Regions from separate parts of the Kitasatospora sp. NBC_01560 genome, predicted to be linked through region 2. Evidence: riboswitches for the same ligand, from Rfam matches in the RefSeq annotation. Region 2 holds a riboswitch; each other region holds the start of a gene.
What was found. Region 2 has a riboswitch for cobalamin ahead of metE (5-methyltetrahydropteroyltriglutamate--homocysteine S-methyltransferase). Riboswitches for the same ligand answer to the same signal wherever they lie in the genome.
Positions count from the first base shown of each region.

Region 1: linked by a shared signal. The riboswitch ahead of OH807_RS25630 (ribonucleoside-diphosphate reductase subunit alpha) and the one ahead of metE (5-methyltetrahydropteroyltriglutamate--homocysteine S-methyltransferase) in region 2 are both predicted to bind cobalamin.
Region 3: linked by a shared signal. The riboswitch ahead of OH807_RS09785 (HoxN/HupN/NixA family nickel/cobalt transporter) and the one ahead of metE (5-methyltetrahydropteroyltriglutamate--homocysteine S-methyltransferase) in region 2 are both predicted to bind cobalamin.

Region 1 covers NZ_CP109364.1:5,860,608-5,862,862, forward strand. The annotation lists gene OH807_RS25630 (ribonucleoside-diphosphate reductase subunit alpha) at 1-1,269, opposite strand, end outside; cobalamin riboswitch at 1,459-1,600, opposite strand; gene OH807_RS25635 (hypothetical protein) at 1,841-2,255, shown strand, end outside.
Region 2 covers NZ_CP109364.1:9,117,550-9,119,804, reverse strand. The annotation lists gene metE (5-methyltetrahydropteroyltriglutamate--homocysteine S-methyltransferase) at 1-949, opposite strand, end outside; cobalamin riboswitch at 1,137-1,306, opposite strand; gene OH807_RS38895 (CARDB domain-containing protein) at 1,726-2,255, shown strand, end outside.
Region 3 covers NZ_CP109364.1:2,355,700-2,357,954, reverse strand. The annotation lists gene OH807_RS09795 (SRPBCC family protein) at 1-450, shown strand, start outside; gene OH807_RS09790 (ArsR/SmtB family transcription factor) at 502-918, opposite strand; cobalamin riboswitch at 1,001-1,195, shown strand; gene OH807_RS09785 (HoxN/HupN/NixA family nickel/cobalt transporter) at 1,228-2,255, shown strand, end outside.

The sequences.
Region 1 (2,255 bases), 3.3 Mb from region 2:
GGTGCGACCGGGCAGCGCGGTCTGGTTGGCGGCGCGGTTGGAGGCGTCCTTGAAGGTCATCCAGCCGTTGCCGGTCTGCGCCAGGGTGCGCATCATCCGGGCGTAGAGGGTCTGCGCGGGGATGGTGCGGACGGCCTTGCCGGCCAGCTCGGCCTTGCGGTACGCCTCGTCGAAGTCGGCGCCCCAGAGGTCGACCAGCTCGGGCACGTCGGCCGGGGAGAAGAGCGACCAGTCGGCGTTGGCGTTGACCCGGCGCATGAACTCGTCCGGGATCCAGTGCGCCAGGTTGAGGTTGTGCGTGCGGCGCGCCTCCTCACCGGTGCTGTCGCGCAGCTCCAGGAACTCCTCGATGTCCGCGTGCCAGGTCTCCAGGTAGACGCAGGCCGCGCCCTTGCGGCGGCCGCCCTGGTTGACGGCGGCGACCGAGGAGTCGAGGGTGCGCAGGAACGGGACGATGCCGTTGGACTTGCCGTTGGTGCCCCGGATCAGGCTGCCGCGGGAGCGGATCCGCGAGTAGGAGAGGCCGATGCCGCCGGCGTGCTTGGAGAGGCGGGCGATCTGGGCGTACCGGGAGTAGATCGAGTCCAGGTTGTCCAGCGGCGAGTCGAGCAGGTAGCAGCTCGACATCTGCGGGTGCTTGGTGCCGGAGTTGAAGAGGGTCGGCGAGGAGGTCAGGTACTCCAGCCGACTCATCAGGCGGTACAGCTCGGCCACCTCGCGCACCGACTGCTCGTTGTCGCCGACCGCCAGGCCACAGGCGACGCGGAGCAGGAAGTGCTGCGGGGTCTCGACCACCTTGCGGGTGATCGGGTGGCGCAGCAGGTAGCGGGACTGCACGGTGCGCAGGCCGAAGTACTCGAAGCGGTCGTCGCCCTGCGGGTCGACCAGCGCGTCCAGGGTGTCTGCGTGCTTGGCGACGAAGGCCGCGGTGGTGTCGCCGATCAGGCCCTCGGCGTGGCCGACGGCGATCGAGGCGGAGAAGCAGACCGAACCCTGGCCGACCGCCTCGTCGACGATCTCCAGTGCGAGCAGGCGGGAGGCCAGCTTCGAGTACTGCGGGTCCTCGGCGATCATCGACGCTGCGGCGTCCACGGCCAGCCCGCGCAGCTCGGCGAAGTCCGAGCCGGCGTGGCGGCCGCGCAGCGCGGCGGCGGCGACATGGCCGGGGTCCACCTGCGGCAGGTCGACACTGCGGTCGGTCAGCAGCCGGAGCAGCGCGCCGCCCGGGTCGGAGACCGTCGGGACGGCGGGGGAACCCTGGGCGGGCAGGGTGACTGAGGCAGCGGTGGTCAAGGCGCTCTCTCCTGGCGGCGATCGGCGGCTGTGGATCGGGGGGCGCCGGGCCGTTCGGGGCAGGGGAGCACGGCGCGACGGCCGGAAGGCGTCGCGCGACGGTGACATCCCCGGCCCGCCCGCGAGGCCCGGAAGTGGTGCAGTGCTGGAGGCCCCTGCGGGGAGGCCGGACGGCACGCCGTCGGCAGGTACTCGGACTCGCGGGCTCTGGTCGGAGCCGCCCGCACACCGCTGCGGGGCAGTCCCGGACTCGCACCGGGTTCCCCTGCGTCGACAGCAGGATTGAGCATACATCTAGTGGTGTCCGCTCGATGCGACACCACATCTTGTGCGGCGCCGCGTGTCGGCCCGGTGACCGGTGGTACCGGAACGGGCCCGTTGCAGGGCCGGGCCGGGGCCCCGGCGGCGCCCGGGCCCGGCCCGGGCGGGTGCGCGGCCGGCGCCCGGGGGTGTCCGGATTGGGAAACGGAATGGTCACCGGGCGGGAGTTCGGTCAGGAGCATGCCCTACGATCACGGCTCATGAGGGAGCGGAGCGAGGGGGACGCATGAGCGACGGAACGGGCGCACCCGGACAGGCACCGCAGGGGCAGCAGCCGCCCGGGCCGGTGCCACCAGCGCCGTACCCCGGCGCACAGCCGGCACCGCCGGCGCCGGGCGGATTCGGCCCGCCGCCCGCCTCCTACGGGCCGCCGGTGCCCGCGCAGCAGCCGGTGGTTCCGCCGGTGCCCGTGGTGCCGCAGCCGCCCGCGCCGCAGCCCGTCCAGCCGCAGCCGGTCCACCAGCAGCCGGTGCCCCAGCCGGTCCGCCAGCAGCCGCCGCAGCCGCCCGTGCAGGCCCAGCCGCCCGCCCCGCAGCCGCCGCAGCCGGTGCAGCAGCAGCCGGTCCAGCCGCACCCCGGGCAGCCGTTCCCGCAGCAGCAGATGCCACCGCAGATGCCGCAGCAGCAGTGGCAGGCCCAGC
Region 2 (2,255 bases):
TGGCGAGGGACTTCTCCAGGTCGTTGATCCAGATGTTGCGGCCGTCCACCACCCCGGCCACCAGGCGCTTTCCGGGCAGGCCGCCGACGGCTGCGAGATCGTCCAGGTTGGCGGCGGCCGGTCCGGTGAAGTCCAGTGCCAGGCCCTCGACCGGAGCCTTGGCGAGCACCGGCAGGGCGTCGCCGAGGCGGTCGAAGTACGTCGCGACCAGCAGTTGCGGCCGGTCGGCGAGGGCGCCGAGGTCGCGGTAGGCGCGGGCGGCGGCGTTCAGTTCGGCGGGGGTGCGGTCCTGGACGAGGGCGGGCTCGTCCAGTTGCACCCACTCGGCGCCGGCGGCCTTCAGGTCCGCCAACAGCCGGGCGTAGACGGGTAGCAGGCGGTCGAGCAGGGTGATCGGCTGGAAGTCGGCGGCCACGCCCGGGGCGGGCTTGGCGAGCAGCAGGTACGTGATCGGGCCGACCAGCACCGGGCGGGCGCGGTGGCCGAGCGCCAGCGCCTCGCGCAGCTCCGCGACGGCCTTGGCCGGGTTCGCGGCGAACGTGGTGTCGGGGCCGAGTTCGGGCACCAGGTAGTGGTAGTTGGTGTCGAACCACTTGGTCATCTCCAGCGGCGCCACCTCCTGCGTGCCGCGCGCCATGGCGAAGTAGCCGTCCAACGGGTCGGCGTCGACGGCCGCCCGGTGGCGGGCCGGGATCGCGCCGACGGCCACGCTGGTGTCCAGCACGTGGTCGTAGAGCGAGAAGTCGCCGGTCGGGACCTCCGTGACGCCGGAGTCGACGAGCTGGCGCCAGTTGCCCCGGCGCAGGTCGGCGGCCGTGGCCAGCAGCACGTCGGCGGTGACCGTGCCCTTCCAGTACCCCTCGACGGCCTTCTTGAGCTCCCGGCCCCTGCCCTGGCGGGGGTAGCCGAACACGGTCGCGGTCGCCGCGTCTGCGGACTTCGTGGTCAAGGGACTCTCCTTCGCGAGTCTGTTTCCTCAAGTGCCCGAGGACGGCACGAGGACGCGAAGGGACGACGAACCAGACGGCAGGCCGGCGCTGCAAACGCGCACGCCCGATCCACCCGGTGTGGTCGCCGACCCGCCCTCGAGGTCATCGGACAGCCGCACGCGGGTCCACCGCGGGCGGGCAGCAGGCAGGTCTTCGGACTCGCGGGCACGCCCACCCTGGTTCCAGGGCGGACACCTACTGGCCGTCGCTTCCCAGACCCTCCCGGGCCCAGTGCGTCTGACGGCGGTCGTTCCCGCTCACCGCTGCGGGGCAGTCCCGGACTGGCCAATTGAAAGGCGTCACCGGGTTCCCTCTTACGACACCCCGCCTGGCGGACGGGGCGTACCAGCTACACCCGGCAGCCTACGGCCAATCCCGCGGCATCCGACCGGAGAATCACTCAACCGACCACATTCTGAGACGCCGTCGGAGCCGGCCGACCGGCTGTCACCGTCCCGGGCCCCGGTGCTGACGCCGGCCGAAGCCGGCGCCGGCCGGGCCCGGCCGGGGCCCACCGGCCCGGCGTTCAGGAATCCGGGAGGAGGACCGGGAACGGCGCTGTCCGGTGGACGGCAGTGGTTCATCCGGTGGACGTCGAACGATTGTCCGCATGAATGATCCGCAAGAAGGTCACTCATTGTGCACAAATTGTCGCACCATATGCCTATCGGTCGTGCACCTGCGGCCAACCGGACGGTCTGCGGCGATTCACCCACCCGACCGATCTGGAGCTGAGATGACGCCGAGCAGACCGTCCTTGTCCCGCCGTGGTTCAACCGCGGCCATCGGGCTGGCCCTGGCCGGCACGACGGTGCTGTGGGGATCGGGCACGGCAACGGCCCTGCCGAGGCCGGCCGACGGAACGCAGCCCAAGGCCGTCCCGCACACCCGGGCGGCATGCCCGCCCGCACCCCTGTGGGCGAACACCGGCGGCGGCGACCACCGGCTGATCGAATACAGCCCCACCGGCACGCAGCTGTTCAGCGTGCCGGTGGTGCGGGACTACGGCGACATCGGGTTCAGCGCCGACGGTGGCACGCTCTACGGGATCGACTTCCCCGGCTCCGCCCCCGCGCTGCGCACGATCGACCCGGCCACGGGGGCGGAGACGGCGTCGGTGGCAGTCACCGGCCCGGCGGCATCGCCGTCCGTCAGTGTGTTCAACGCGCTGAGCCCGTTGCCGAGCGGCCTGCTGCTGACCGGCACCTTCAGCACCAACACCATCTTCACGATCGACCCGGCCACCGGCGCGAGCGCCGTCTTCGG
Region 3 (2,255 bases), 6.8 Mb from region 2:
CGCCGGCTGCACGTGATCGCCGCCGTGACCCCCGGCGCCGCCGTCCGGGAGGCGCTGATCGAGGCGCCCTTCGAGCAGGTCTGGGCGGCCGCGGCCGACCTGGAGGAAGGGCTCCCGCGCTGGCTGCCGGACATTCGGTCGGTCCGCGTCACCGAGGGACCGGCGGACGGCCGCGCCGAGGCGCTGGTGACCGGCCACACCCGGCTGCGGGCCCGTTTCGACGTCGAGCTGGCACCCGGCTGGTGCCTGATGCGCAGCCGCTTCCTGCTCGGCGGGATGGCGGCCCGCCCCGAGGCGGCCGGCACCCGCTTCGCCTTCCTCGGCGCGTTCCGGCTCCCCGGCGCGGGCCCGCTCGGGCTGCTCCTGCGGCCCGCGACCGACCCCCTGGCCCGGCGCTCGCTGGACCGCTTCGAACGGCTGGTACGGGAGGGGCGAGGGCGGGAGCGGTGAGGCGGACTCCGGGCCCGGGGCGGTGTCCCGTGGGCGGAGCCGGTCAGCCGGTCAGCCGGTCAGGTCGGCCGGCCGCGGTGGTGCGGGGAGCGGGGGCTCGCCGTGCTCGTCGTGCTCGGCGGCGGCGCACTCGTCGAGGAGGGGGCGCAGAGCCTCGTCCACGAGCCGGTAGCGCACCACACGGCCGTCCTTGTCACCGGTCACCACACCGGCGGTGCGGAGCAGTCGCAGCGCCTGCGAGACGGCCGGGTCGCGCATCCCGGTGGCGACCGCCAGGTCGGAGACGGCGAGCGGCCCGGCCCGGTGCAGGGCGAGCAGCAGGGCGAGCCGCCCCGGGTCGGCGAGCAGTGAGAACCGCTCGGCCCAGGACCGGACGTGACCGGTGTCGCCGATGGCGGCGATGGCCTCGCAGACCCGGTGTCCGTCGATGGTGCGGTGGCCCGCGCGGTCGGCCGGTACGAGATGCATGCGGACATTCTTGCAGCCCACGGCCTGTGATCCTGGACACCTGCGCAGGTGCGCAGCCTTGCAAGGGTGGCGCGCGGCCCCCTACGGTGTTCCCCGCCGTGGTGTTCGGGAAGACCGGTGACGGACCCTCAGGGGTCCGGAGTCCGGAGCGGCCCTCGCCACTGTGATCGGGGGGATTCGTCCGTATCCACGAAGCCACTGGGCGCCTTGCGCGCCTGGGAAGGCGGATGCGGAAGCCCCGTCAGCCAGGAGACCGGCCACGGCATCTCACGAACGTCTATCCACGAGGTGCTGGAGCGTGATCCGAAGATGACCCTGCCCGAAACCGCCGCTGTTCCAGCGGTGTCCACCGCCCTGCCGACCTTCCGCTGGCGGCGCGAGGACACCCTCCGCACGGCCGGGTTGATGGGGGTGATCCTGGCCATGCACGTGGTGGCGTTCGGGACGCTGATCTTCCTGGTGGCTCCGGAGGAGTACAAGGTCGGCACCCAGGTCTTCGGGGTGGGCCTGGGCATCACGGCGTACACCCTCGGCATGCGGCACGCCTTCGACGCCGACCACATCGCGGTGATCGACAACACCACCCGCAAGCTGATGGCCGACGGCAAGCGGCCCGTCTCGGTGGGCTTCTGGTTCGCCCTCGGCCACTCCTCGATGGTGGTCCTGATGGCCGCCCTGGTGGCGGGCGGCGCGCAGCTGGCCAACACGCTGATGGACGACGAGTCCACCACGCACCAGTGGCTCGGCGTGGTCGGCACCTCCGCGTCCGGCGTCTTCCTCTACCTGATCGGCGCGCTCAACCTGGCGGCGCTGTTCGGCATCCTCAGGGTGTTCCGGTCGATGCGCGCCGGTCGGTTCGACGAGGCGGAGCTGGAGGAGCACCTCAACTCGCGCGGCCTGATGGCCCGGGTGCTGAACCGGGCGACCCGCTCGATCACCCGGCCCGGCCAGATGTTCCCGGTCGGCATGGTGCTCGGCCTCGGCTTCGACACCGCGACCGAGGTGACGCTGATGGTGATGGCCGGCTCCGGCGCGGCCGCCGGGCTGCCCTGGTACGCGATCGTCTGCCTGCCGCTGCTGTTCGCGTCGGGGATGAGCCTGTTCGACACGCTGGACGGGACGTTCATGAACTTCGCGTACCAGTGGGCGTTCTCCAACCCGGTGCGCAAGGTGTACTACAACCTGACCATCACCGGGCTGTCGATCGCGGTGGCGTTCATCATCGGCACCATCGAGCTGGTCGCGGTGCTGCACGAGAAGCTGGACCTCACCGACCCGGTCAGCGGCTGGATCGCGGACATCTCGCTGGACAACGTCGGCTACGCGATCGTCGGCCT